Regions from separate parts of the Bradyrhizobium sp. USDA 4501 genome, predicted to be linked through region 1. Evidence: predicted binding sites of a transcription regulator. Region 1 holds the regulator's gene; each other region holds the start of a gene.

Region 1 (4,130 bases):
TTCTGAACATACCGCCAAGGCATTCGACAGCGACCTGCAGGAGTTGACCCGCCTGGTCGCCGAGATGGGCGGCCTGGTCGAACGGATGATCACCGAGTCGGTCGACGCGCTGATCCGTCGCGACGTCGCGCTCGGCAAGCGCGTGGTCGCCGCCGACATCGAGATCGACAATCTGCAGCGCAACATCGAAGAGCGCGCGGTGCTGACGATCGCGCGCCGCCAGCCGATGGCGATCGACCTGCGTGAGATCGTCAGCGCGATGCGCGTCGCCACCGATCTCGAGCGGATCGGCGACCTCGCCAAGAACATGGGCAAGCGCGTCGCGGCGCTGGAGAGCGATTTCCAGCCGCTGAAGTTGATCCGCGGCCTCGAGCACATGACCGACCTCGTGCTGTCGCAGGTCAAGTCGGTGCTCGACGCCTATGCCGCCCACGACCTGCCGGCGGCGATGAACGTCTGGAAGGGCGACGAGGAGGTCGATGCGATCTGCACCTCGCTGTTCCGCGAACTGCTCACCTACATGATGGAAGATCCGCGCAACATCTCGTTCTGCATCCATCTGATGTTCTGCGCCAAGAACATCGAGCGGATCGGCGATCACGCCACCAATATCGCCGAGACCGTGTTCTACATGATCGAGGGCCAGCAGATCACCGACAAGCGCCCGAAGGGCGACATGACCACTTTTGCCACCACGGTGCCGGGCAACTGAGGCATGATCGGCAAGCACGGAACCGGCAAGAGCGAAACTGGACGATCCTCGCGACAAATCGTTTCCGCGGGGACTATGCTCAAGGAAGTAAGCGTTTCGGTTTGCGTCTGGGCAACGGATCACCACAGAGAAAGAACTTAAACCGATGAGCGCACGCATTCTGGTAGTCGAAGACGAGGAAGCGCTGACGACGCTGTTGCGCTACAATCTCGATGCGGAAGGCTACGATGTCGAGACGGTGGGGCGCGGCGACGATGCGGATACAAGGCTGAAGGAGCGCGTTCCCGACCTCGTGGTGCTGGACTGGATGCTGCCGGGCCTGTCCGGCATCGAACTGTGCCGCCGCCTGCGGGCGCGGCCCGAGACCAAGCAGCTTCCGATCATCATGCTGACCGCGCGCGGCGAGGAAAGCGAGCGCGTGCGCGGGCTTGCCACCGGCGCCGACGATTACATCGTCAAGCCGTTCTCGGTGCCGGAGCTGCTGGCGCGGGTGAAGGGCCTCTTGCGCCGCGCCAGCCCGGAGCGGCTTGCGACCGTGCTGACCTACGGCGACATCGAGCTCGACCGCGAGAAGCGCCGCGTGGCGCGCTCGGGCCGTCCGATCGATCTCGGGCCGACCGAGTATCGCCTGCTCGAATTCTTCCTCGAGCATCCCGGCCGCGTGTTCAGCCGCGAGCAATTGCTCGACAGCGTCTGGGGCCGCGACATCTACATCGATGAGCGCACCGTCGACGTGCATATCGGCCGCCTGCGCAAGCTGCTCAATCCGGGCCGCGAGCAGGATCCGATCCGCACCGTGCGCGGCGCCGGCTACGCGCTCGACGACCGCTTTGCCAAGGCCGAGCCGCAGCCGTAACGGCCATGCGGCATTCATAAACCGCAACACGGCGTCGTCCCGGCGCAAGCCGGGACCCATACGCCGCGGCCAGCGCAATCGGCACGCGGCCAGACGGCTTTCTAACAACACCCATTCGTGGTTATGGGTCCCGGCCTGCGCCGGGACGAGGCCGGTGATGTAGCGGTAGTCCGGATGGAGCCGACGGGTCGCGCGAACGAGCGCCCCGTTGGCTCCATCCGGGCTGCGTCACACAAAAAAATCCCCGCTTTCGCGGGGATTTGTCTTTGAGGTCTTCCGTCGTTTTCCCGAGTGCTCACTTGATCTGCGGTTTCGCCGACGGCCGGCGGCGATCGGCGGCGGGCTGGTAGGCGACGCGCGAGTGATGCGCGCAATAGGGCAGGCCGCCGAGCGCTTTGCCGCCGCAGAAGAAGAATTCCGGGCTCGAGGGATCGCCGACCGGCCAGTGACAGGTGGCCTCGTTGAGCTCGAGCAGCGACAGCCGCTGGCTCATCGGCACCACATTGTCGTAGGAGATCGGATCGGGCTCCATCTCGGCCTCGAAGGCGTGCGCCAGCGCGGTGTTGCCGCGCGAGACCGGGCGCGCCACCCGCATCATGTGCTGGGCGGGGCGGGCCTTGCGCTGCCGCGGCGCGGCCGTGGAGGGTGCCTTGGCGCGGCCGGAGAGGCCGAGCCGATGCACTTTGCCGATCACGGCGTTTCGCGTCACATTGCCAAGTTCCGCCGCGATCTGGCTGGCCGACAGGCCGGACTCCCAGAGTTTCTTCAGCTGCTCGACGCGATCGTCGGACCAGGTCAATACAGTCATCGCATTCTTCCCTTCGCGTAGCGCCGGCCAATCATTGGAGCGGCGCTGCGAGCCAATCTGGACAAATATCCCTGCGGCCAGAATCCCTTAGCCCTCGCCGGGCACGGTGTTGCGCCCGAACGTTTACGCGAGACACAAAGGCTACTTAGAGGGTCCAGTACCGCCGCACGAGATGTCGTACCCGACAGGCCAAACGCTACAATATGGCGTGACTCTGGCGCAAGAGTCCGCGGTCGTGCGTCCACATGTTCCCACACAGTTAAGCATCGCGATGAGGCTTTTCCACCGCACCGGAATGCTCCGGATTGCGCTCGTTTCGCATTGCAGGAAGGCCACTTCGTGGCGATTGACACTTACCGACCGCAGCATAGAATGCCCGCCACGTGCCGCCCGCAAAGGCGGCCGTTTTGTTTTCCGAAGCTGGCCGTTGCTGCGCTGGCGTCAAGGCGCGCGGCAATTGTCGGCTTAAAAACCGTCAGTGATCGCCATGACCAACGCTGCCACGTCGCATCTGCTCCCCGTCTTCGCCAGGGTCGATCTCGGTTTCGAGCGCGGTGAGGGCGCCTGGCTGATCGCAACCAACGGCGACCGCTATCTCGATTTCACCTCGGGCGTCGCGGTCAACGCGCTCGGGCACGCGCATCCGCATCTCGTCAAGGCGCTGCAGGAACAGGCGACCAAGCTCTGGCACATGTCGAACCTGTTCAAGAGCCCGGACGGCGAGGTGCTTGCCGCGCGGCTGTGCGAGCAGAGCTTTGCCGACTTCGTGTTCTTCTGCAATTCCGGCGCGGAAGCGATGGAGGGCGTGATCAAGCTGGTCCGCCACTATCACTTCTCCAAGGGCCATGGCGAGCGCTACCGCATCATCACCTTCGAGGGCGCCTTCCACGGCCGCACGCTGGGCACGCTGGCGGCGACCGGCTCGGCGAAATATCTCGAAGGCTTCGGCCCGCCGATGGACGGCTTCGACCAGGTGCCGCATGGCGACATCGACGCGGTGAAGAAGGCGATCGGTCCGCACACCGCCGGCATCCTGATCGAGCCGGTGCAGGGCGAGGGCGGCGTGCGCTCGGCGCCACAGGCGTTCTTCAAGGCACTGCGCGCGCTGTGCGACGAGCACGGCCTGCTGCTCGCCTTCGACGAGGTGCAGACCGGCATGGGCCGAACCGGCGAGCTGTTCGCCTACAAGCGCACCGGCGTCACGCCGGACGTGATGTCGCTGGCCAAGGCGCTCGGGGGCGGTTTCCCGATCGGCGCGGTGCTGGCGACCGCGCAGGCCGCGGCCGGCATGGCGCCCGGCTCGCACGGCTCGACCTTCGGCGGCAATCCGCTCGCGGTCGCCGCCGCCAATGCCGTGCTCGACGTCATGCTGAAACCCGGCTTCTTCGAGCATGTGCAGAAGATGTCGCTGCTGCTCAAGCAGAAGCTCGCCTCCGTCGTCGACCGCTATCCCGGCGTGCTGTCGGAGGTACGCGGCGAGGGGCTGTTGATCGGCGTCAAGGCCGTGGTGCCGTCGGGCGACCTGATCGCAGCGCTGCGCAGCGAGAAGCTGCTCACCGTCGGCGCAGGCGACAATGTGGTGCGGTTCCTGGCGCCGCTGATCGTGACCGAGTCCGAGATCGACCAGTCGATCACCGCGCTCGAGCGCGCCTGCGCGACATTGTCGGTGGCGCAGCCGAAGAAGGCGGCTGGATAATGAGCAAGCCGGTCCGTCACTTCCTCGATATCAACGAGCTGCCGCTCGGCGAACTGCG
Region 2 (4,130 bases), 1.1 Mb from region 1:
GGCACCGTGACCAAGGATCTCGCGGTCGAGCCGCTCGGCATCGGCAAGGACGGCAAGCCGGTGTTCCTCAAGGACATTTGGCCGACCGCCAAGGAGATCAACGCCTTCATGAAGAAGTACGTCACCGCGACGATCTTCAAGAAGAAGTACGCCGACGTGTTCAAGGGCGATACCAACTGGCGCAAGATCAAGACCACGGAAAGCGAGACCTATCGCTGGAACATGAGCTCGACCTATGTGCAGAACCCGCCCTATTTCGAGGGCATGAAGAAGCAGCCGGATCCGGTCACCGACGTGGTCGACGCGCGGATCCTCGCGATGTTCGGCGACAAGATCACCACCGACCACATCTCGCCGGCCGGTTCGATCAAGCTGACCTCGCCCGCCGGCAAGTTCCTCAGCGAGCACCAGGTGCGCCCCGCCGACTTCAACCAGTACGGCACGCGGCGCGGCAACCATGAAGTGATGATGCGCGGCACCTTCGCCAACATCCGCATCAAGAACTTCATGCTGAAGGGCGCGGACGGCAATATTCCGGAAGGCGGTTTGACCAGGCACTGGCCCGACGGCGAGCAGATGTCGATCTACGACGCCGCGATGAAGTACCAGCAGGAGAGCGTGCCGCTGGTGGTGTTCGCCGGCGCCGAATACGGCAACGGCTCGTCGCGCGACTGGGCCGCAAAGGGCACGCGCCTGCTCGGCGTGCGCGCGGTGATCTGCCAGAGCTTCGAGCGCATCCATCGCTCCAACCTGGTCGGCATGGGTGTGCTTCCGCTCACCTTCCAGGACGGCACGTCGTGGTCCACGCTCGGCCTCAAGGGCGACGAGAAGGTCACGATCCGCGGGCTGCAGGGCGACCTGAAGCCGCGCCAGACGCTAACGGCCGAGATCGTCTCCGCTGACGGCGGCAAAAAGGATGTCCCGCTGCTCTGCCGCATCGATACGCTGGACGAGCTCGACTACTATCGCAACGGCGGCATCCTGCATTATGTGCTGCGCAAACTCGCGGCCTAAGGCCCCTTTGTTTGAGCATGGTCTGTCCGGAAAACCGCTTCACACTTTTCCGGACCATGCTCCAACGCGGATTTGTGATCGGTGCCTCACTGCTTAGTGAGTAGCGGCTAAAAAGAAGGCGGCCTATGAAAAGGCCGCTTTCTCGCGTTTTGGGGCACGCAAGTTCAGGGACAGACTTCATGCTCCGTACAATTACGGATGGAAATCATCACGACTGGTTCGCAGTATGACAGCGATGATGGCCTATAACTGTATCTCGCGATGGTCCAGCGCCCTTGGTATCTGCGCAATCGTCGCGATCATCCGCCCCGCCCACGCCGATCCGCGTGCCGTCGTCGAACTCTTCACCTCGCAGGGATGCTCGTCCTGTCCGCCCGCGGACAAGATCATCGGTGACCTCGCGAAGGACCCCAACGTCATCGCGCTGAGCATGCCGATCGACTATTGGGACTATCTCGGCTGGAAGGACACGCTGGCCGATTCCCGTTTCAGCGCGCGCCAGAAGGCCTATTCGCATGTTCGCGGCGACCGCGACGTCTACACGCCGCAAGCCGTGATCAATGGCTCCGCGCATGTGATCGGCAGCGATCGCGCCAGTATCGAGGACGCCATCAAGGACACCGAAAGGAGCGGCAGCGTGATGTCGGTGCCCGTGACGATGACGCTGAGCGGCAAGCAGATCAACGTGTCGGTCGCCGCATCGAAGTCGCCGGCCGTGTCGCGCGGCGAGGTCTGGATCTGCTCGATCTCGAAGTCGGTGCCGATCTCGATCGCGCGCGGCGAGAACCGCGGCCGCGAGATCACCTACCACAACGTCGTGCGCAATCTCCTCAAGGTCGGTGACTGGAACGGTTCGTCCGGGAGCTGGACCGTGCCGCTGGAGAACATCACGCGTGACGGTGTCGATGCTGCGGCGGTGTACGTCCAGGACGGCAACCGCGACAAGCCGGGCCCGATGCTCGGCGCTGCCTTCACCTCACTTCACTAGCGCCTCGCTGCGGTAAGGCGCGATGCGCTGGCTTCCGCCGGTCGCACGCATGTTTTCGTGCAGCCGCATGGCGACAAACCTGCATTCAGTGATCTGCCGAAAGGAAGGCGCCGGTGCTTGGCGCGCGCGTCTCGCTTGCGCAGGCCCCAAAACAAAAAGGACCAACTTTCGTTGGCCCAGTGTTGGGATTTGACTCCCCTGCGAACAGGCCCGATCCCGACGGCCCCGGGGGGCTGGGGGCTGAGGAATCCGGAACCGAAAGGACCGGGCCAACGCAGGATTTCCTTTTCGCAGGGCAGCGGGGCGGGCGATGGGCGGAAGTGGGGCAGCAATATGATTCCGCTAACGTTCCCGTGACTCTGCGGTTTTTCGGACAATCCGCCGCGCGCGGCGGTGGTTAAGGCCCGGTTGCATTGCGATTGGCCCCTTGCGGGCCCGCGCGCTTAGCGCGATCATGTCACTCTCGTGACGATCCCGAAGAGGGGCCTTCGGAACCCGATCGCCACCGAGGTGACAGGAGGCGCTCGATGAGTTTGATCTCGGAGGACACTGATCCGAGCGGGAGTCGTGCCGCGGCGCGCACCGCCGCCGCGACCCCTCAGCCCAATCGCGTGACTTTCAATCGACTTGAACTCAACCGCATTCTCAATCTCTACGGCCGCATGGTCGCCGACGGCGAGTGGCGCGATTATGCGATCGACTTCCTGAAGGACCGGGCCGTGTTCTCGGTGTTCCGGCGCGCGTCGGAAGTGCCGATCTACCGGATCGAGAAGGACCCCCGGCTTGCGCGCAAGCAGGGCATGTACAGCGTGATTTCCGCGACCGGCCTGATCCTCCGTCGTGGCCATGAACTCGAACGCGTGCTGTTCGTGATCGATCGCAAGCTGTCGCTGGTGTAAGCGCGTCAGGTCAGTCCGCTTGTAGCCCGGATGGAGCCAACGGGCCGCGCGAACGCGCGCCCGATGACAGGCTCCGCGCAATCCGGGGAAGCTGTACTCGCGTGGTAAGACCGTCCCGGATGTCGCTTCGCTCATCCGGGCTACAAATCCGCTGATCCGGCGGCACAGTTGTGCCCGAGTTTCGTAGCCCGGAGGAGGCAACAGGGCGCGCAAACGCGCTCGATGGCAGGCTCCGCTCAATCCGGGGCCGTTGAAGCCGCGGATGAGCCTGTCCCGGATTTCGCTTGCGCTTCATCCGGGCTACATCACATCTCGCCTCGCCCAAAAGAAAAGCCCCGGCGGAATGGCCGGGGCTTGGATTTGATCGGCTCGCTCGAGGCGCTTAGTCGCGCTGGCCGAGCAGCTGCAGGAGCAGCGTGAACAGGTTGATGAAGTTCAGGTAGAGCGACAGCGCACCAGTGATTGCCGCACGCTCTGCCATCACGCCACCCTGCGAGGCGTAGCCGTAGATGTAGTCGTTCTTCAGCCGCTGGGTGTCCCAGGCGGTGAGGCCCGCGAACACCAGCACGCCGACCACCGACACGATGAACTGCAGCGCCGAGCTCGCCAGGAACAGGTTGACCAGGCTCGCGATGATGATGCCGATCAGACCCATGAACAGGAACGAGCCCATGCCGCTCATGTCACGCTTGGTGGTGTAGCCGTAGAGGCTCAGCGCACCGAACGTTGCCGCGGTGATGAAGAACACGCGCACGATCGAGGTGTGCGTGTACACCAGGAAGATCGACGACAGCGACAGACCCATCAGCGCCGAGAACACCCAGAACAGGAGTTGGGCGGTCGCGGGCTGCAGGCGGTTGATGCCGGCCGAGATGACGAACACCATCGCCAGAGGGGCGAGGATGAACAGCCACTTCAGCGGGCTCACGAACATCGCGTAGCCGAACTGCGTCAGATAGGCGTTGCCGAACTTGGCGACGGCGGCCGACTGGTCGGTCGTCACCGCACCCATGTAGACGCCGAGCGCGGCGAGGCCGGTGATGGCCAGGCCGATGCTCATGTAGTTGTAGATGCGCAGCATGTAGGCGCGCAGACCGGCGTCGACGGCCGCAGCGTCAATGCGCCCGGCGGCCCGGCCGAAAGGAGAAGCGTAGTTGCGGTCTAGGTCCGACATGGTCGAATTCCCGTGGTTGGTCCCGGTGGAGCGCAAGGGATTTGCGGCGCCGGTC
Region 3 (4,130 bases), 3.8 Mb from region 1:
GACCGTCGGCGAGCGCGGTGGGCGCTTTCAGCGTGGCGTGGAATCCATACTTGCGCGGATCTTCGGTGACCTCGCGCCAGTCCGGCGTCACGCCTTCGGGAAACGGCAGGTCGTCGCCCGACACCGCATCGTAACCGAGCAGTGTCGAACCGAAGCGGTGCAGGACGCTGTCGGGTGACGGCGCATAATAGATCGCGTAGCGCGGAGTGCTGGCCATGGGACTGGGCTACGCCGCCGCAACCGTCTTGCGCGGCGCGAGTGAATGAACGAGGCAGCTCGCGTCCGCCAGATGCACCAGCCGTCCGGCCGCTATTACGGCGATGATGCGCGGCCGCAGCGGCGCCTTGTCGTCGACGACGATGATGTCGGCACGGCGGCCCGCGGCGAGCACGCCGCGATCGGCGAGCCCGGCCGCGCGGGCCGGCGCCGACGAGATCAGGTCCCAGGCCCTGGCGAGCGGCAGGATCCCGTCGGCGGCGAGGCGGAACGCCGCGAGCAGCTGCGCCGGATAGTAATAGTCCGACGCCAGCACCGAGCAGAGGCCCTGTGCGATCATGTCGGATGCCTTGGTCCAGCCGGTATGGCTGCCGCCGCGCACCACATTGGGCGCGCCGAACACGATGAAATCGCCCGCCGCCGCGGCGTCGCGCGCGGTCTCCTCGTTGACAGGGAATTCGGCGATCACAGCGCCCAGCGCGCGAAACTCCTGGCGCATCGCCGGGCTGTTGTCGTCATGCGAGAGCATGCGGATATCGGCCGCGCGCGCGGCGGCGGCCAGTCGCGCGATCGAGGCGGGCACCTCGGGGCGGCGCGCCACGATCCGGTCGAGCATGTCGTTGACGGCCTCGACGGAGAGCCCGGTGCGCTCGGCCAGCTGGTTGCGCTTCTTCGGCTTGACGTTGCTATGGTCGTTGAAGGCGAACAGGTCGATGCGGCCTTCACCGAGCCATTGAATGATCTCGGCCTCGGCCTCGAGATTGTGGGTCTCGTGACGCAGGTGGAGGCGGGTGTCGGCGGCGAGCTGCGGCCGCAGCGCCTCGATCGCATCGAGTAGCTTGCGCGCATTCTCCGCGCTGCGCAGGCCGGGCTCCCACGACCAGGTCGTGCCGTGGAACACGGTGGTGATGCCGTTGGCGATCGCCTGCCGGTCGCTGTCGATCAGCGCCACGTCGGTCGGGAAGTCGACGCCGGGGCGCGGCATCATCTGCCGCTCGAACGCATCGCCATGCAGGTCGATGATGCCGGGCAGCACCAGGAGGCCACTGGCATCGATGTGAAGCACGGCGCGACCCTGCTCGGCGTCGAGCGCGCCGATGTCGCGGCCTGCGGTCCGCAGCGAGGTCTCGACCAGGGCGCCGTCAACCAGCGTGCGCCCGCCCTCGATGAAAATGTCCGTCACGATGCGGCGCTCCGTTGTTTGGCTTGCGATTGGGATACGGCCTCGGCCTCATGCTTGTCGAGGAATTCCTCGACCGCGAGCTTGCGAAAGTCGGGCAGGACGCGGCGGAGCGTCTCGTGATCCCAGTCCCACCATGCGAGCGCGGCGAGGCGGTCGGCGATCGTCTCGGAGAAGCGCCGCTTCACCGGCCGCGCCGGATTACCGGCAACGATGGTGTAGGCGGGAACGTCCTTGGTCACGATCGCGCCGGCGGCGACGACAGCGCCGGTTCCGATGTTCCGTCCTGGTAACAGGATCGCACCGTGCCCGATCCAGACATCATGGCCGATATGCACGTGATGCGCACGTCGCCAGTTGAAGAAGTCGGTGTCGTCGCTCTCTCCGGGGAAATACGCGCTGGCGCGGTAGGTGAAATGCGCTTGAGTCGCGCGATGCATCGGGTGGTTGCCGGGGTTGATGCGGGTCATCGCCGCGATCGAGCAGAACTTGCCGATCGAGGTGTAGGTGATCTGGCTGTCGTTCACGACGTAGGAATAGTCATCCATGCTGACTTCAAGCAGGATCGTGCGCGCGCCGACCTCGGTATATTTGCCGAGCTTGCTCTCACGGACCGACGCGGTCGGGTCGACGGTCGGCACAACCGAGAGTGTTTTTCCGGCCATCAGGGCCTCCGCAAATCTTCAAGAATCTTGGGCTTCCGGGGGATGCGCGCTCGTCATCGGGATGCTTGATGACAACATCATGACGTTGCGATGACGGCAAGGGAGCGACAAGGGAGGGGTGTGGACGATCGCCGCACCGCAGCGCTGTCGTCACATAACTGTAAAACGCCGGGGATAGCGATGACCCAACGAGGCGCGGTTGGAGCATTACATGCTGGTGGTGGAAGGTTTGACGTGCCGTTTCGGCACGAAAGCCGCAGTCGACAACGCGTCCTTTTCGATCGCGCCGGGCAGCTTTGTCGGCGTGATCGGCCGCTCCGGCGCCGGCAAGTCGACGCTGCTGCGGATGATCAACCGTCTCGCCGATCCGACCTCCGGCCGTATCCTGTTCGAGGGCACCGACGTCACCGCGTTGCGCGGCAAGGAACTGCGGCGGTGGCGCGCGCGCTCGGCGATGATCTTCCAGCAGTTCAATCTGGTCGGCCGCCTTGATGTGCTGACCAACGTGCTGATGGGCCGACTGGCCCAGATTCCGTCATGGCGCTCGCTGGCGCAGGTCTGGCCGGAGCAGGACAGGGCGCTCGCACTGTCGGCGCTCGAGCAATTCGACATCGCCCAGCTGGCGGCACAGCGCGCCGACCAGCTCTCCGGCGGCCAGCAGCAACGCGTCGCGATCGCCCGCGCGCTGGTGCAGGAGCCCGACATCATTCTCGCCGACGAGCCGATCGCCTCGCTCGATCCGCGCAACACCAAGATCGTGATGGACGCGCTGCTGCGCATCAACAAGCATTTCGGCATCACAGTGCTTTGCAATCTGCACTCGCTCGACCTGGCGCGGACCTATTGCGACCGCCTGGTCGGCATGGCCGCAGGTCGCGTGGTGTTCGATGGCGCCCCCGCGGCGCTCACCGACCATATCGCCCGCGAGCTCTATGACCTCGAGGCCAATGACGTCATCGGCGCAGCACCGCTGCCCGCGCCCGACGGTGCAACTGCGTCGGCACTCGGCACCGCAGCCGCGGCCTGAGCGTCGCGCATTTTTCAATCTGGGAGGCCGGGCATTTTGCCCGGCCAACAGGTGCAACTACAACAAAAGAGGGGTAGTCATGTTCACTCGTCGCATCATTCTGGCTGGCGCCGCCGCGCTGGCATTTGCCGGTTCGGCCTCCGCGCAGGACTGGAAGGCAAAGTATCCGGAGCTCACCTTCGCGGTGGTGCCGGCCGAGAACGCCTCCGGCGTCACCGAGCGCTGGACGCCGTTCGTGGCGTATCTGTCGAAGGAGCTCGGCGTGAAGGTCACACTGCGCATCGCCAACGACTACGCGGCCGTCATCGAAGGCCAGCGAGCCGGCAACATCCAGATCGCCAGCTACGGCTCGGCCTCGTTCTCTCGCGCGCGCCTGACCGGCGTCAAGACCGACGCGTTCGCCAACGATATGAACGCCGACGGTTCGACCGGCTATTACTCGGTGTTCTTCGTCAAGGCGTCGAGCCCGTACAAGACCGTCGAGGACCTGAAAGGCAAGAATCTCGGCCTGGTCGATCCGAACTCGACGTCCGGCAACAACGTGCCGCGCTTCGAACTCAACAAGATGGGCATCGCGAACGCCGAAGGCTTTTTCGGCAAGGTCGTGTTCACCGGCAGCCACGAGAATGCCGTCCTGGCGCTGTCGCAGGGAACCGTTGATGTGGCCGCCAACCAGTGGACCAACGAGGATGATTCCACGCTCGCCCAGATGCTGACCAAGGGCATGCTGAAGAATGCCAACGGCTCGGCGATGAAGAAGGATGATTTCCGCATCATCCACAAGTCGGCGCTGATCATCAACGGCCCCTATGCGTACAACACCGATCTTCCGGAGGACCTGAAGGCCGCGATCGCAAAGGCCTTCTTCGACGCCCCGACCAAGGACAAGGCCGCCTTCGACCGTCTGTCCGACGGTCAGAAGAAGGGCTTCCATCCCGCCACCACCAAGGATTGGGACGGCACCACCGAGCTGATCAAGTTCGTCGACGGTTTGCGAAAGAAGGCGAGCTGATCGCACGCCTGACGTCACGAGGGCCGGGCG

Evidence for each region. The regulator PhoB, encoded in region 1, activates phosphate uptake and scavenging genes when phosphate is short. The targets are predictions, from matches to a motif close to TGTCATNNANCTGTCAT.
Region 2: ACVWZM_RS19265 (DUF2794 domain-containing protein) is a predicted target of PhoB. The motif match lies at 2,457-2,473, and genes of this name have one in related genera.
Region 3: phnC (phosphonate ABC transporter ATP-binding protein) is a predicted target of PhoB. The motif match lies at 2,130-2,146, and genes of this name have one in related genera.

What each region holds. Positions count from the first base shown of each region.
Region 1 covers NZ_JBSSEX010000001.1:5,306,311-5,310,440, forward strand. Annotated here, with positions in the region: gene phoU (phosphate signaling complex protein PhoU) at 1-712, shown strand, start outside; gene phoB (phosphate regulon transcriptional regulator PhoB) at 858-1,568, shown strand; gene ACVWZM_RS24175 (GcrA family cell cycle regulator) at 1,864-2,376, opposite strand; gene ACVWZM_RS24180 (aspartate aminotransferase family protein) at 2,864-4,072, shown strand; gene argF (ornithine carbamoyltransferase) at 4,072-4,130, shown strand, end outside.
Region 2 covers NZ_JBSSEX010000001.1:4,177,853-4,181,982, forward strand. Annotated here, with positions in the region: gene acnA (aconitate hydratase AcnA) at 1-1,014, shown strand, start outside; gene ACVWZM_RS19260 (DUF1223 domain-containing protein) at 1,241-2,002, shown strand; gene ACVWZM_RS19265 (DUF2794 domain-containing protein) at 2,530-2,901, shown strand; gene ACVWZM_RS19270 (Bax inhibitor-1/YccA family protein) at 3,284-4,075, opposite strand.
Region 3 covers NZ_JBSSEX010000001.1:1,540,354-1,544,483, reverse strand. Annotated here, with positions in the region: gene ACVWZM_RS07220 (DUF1045 domain-containing protein) at 1-217, opposite strand, end outside; gene ACVWZM_RS07215 (alpha-D-ribose 1-methylphosphonate 5-triphosphate diphosphatase) at 227-1,399, opposite strand; gene ACVWZM_RS07210 (transferase hexapeptide repeat family protein) at 1,396-2,061, opposite strand; gene phnC (phosphonate ABC transporter ATP-binding protein) at 2,273-3,088, shown strand; gene phnD (phosphonate ABC transporter substrate-binding protein) at 3,168-4,100, shown strand.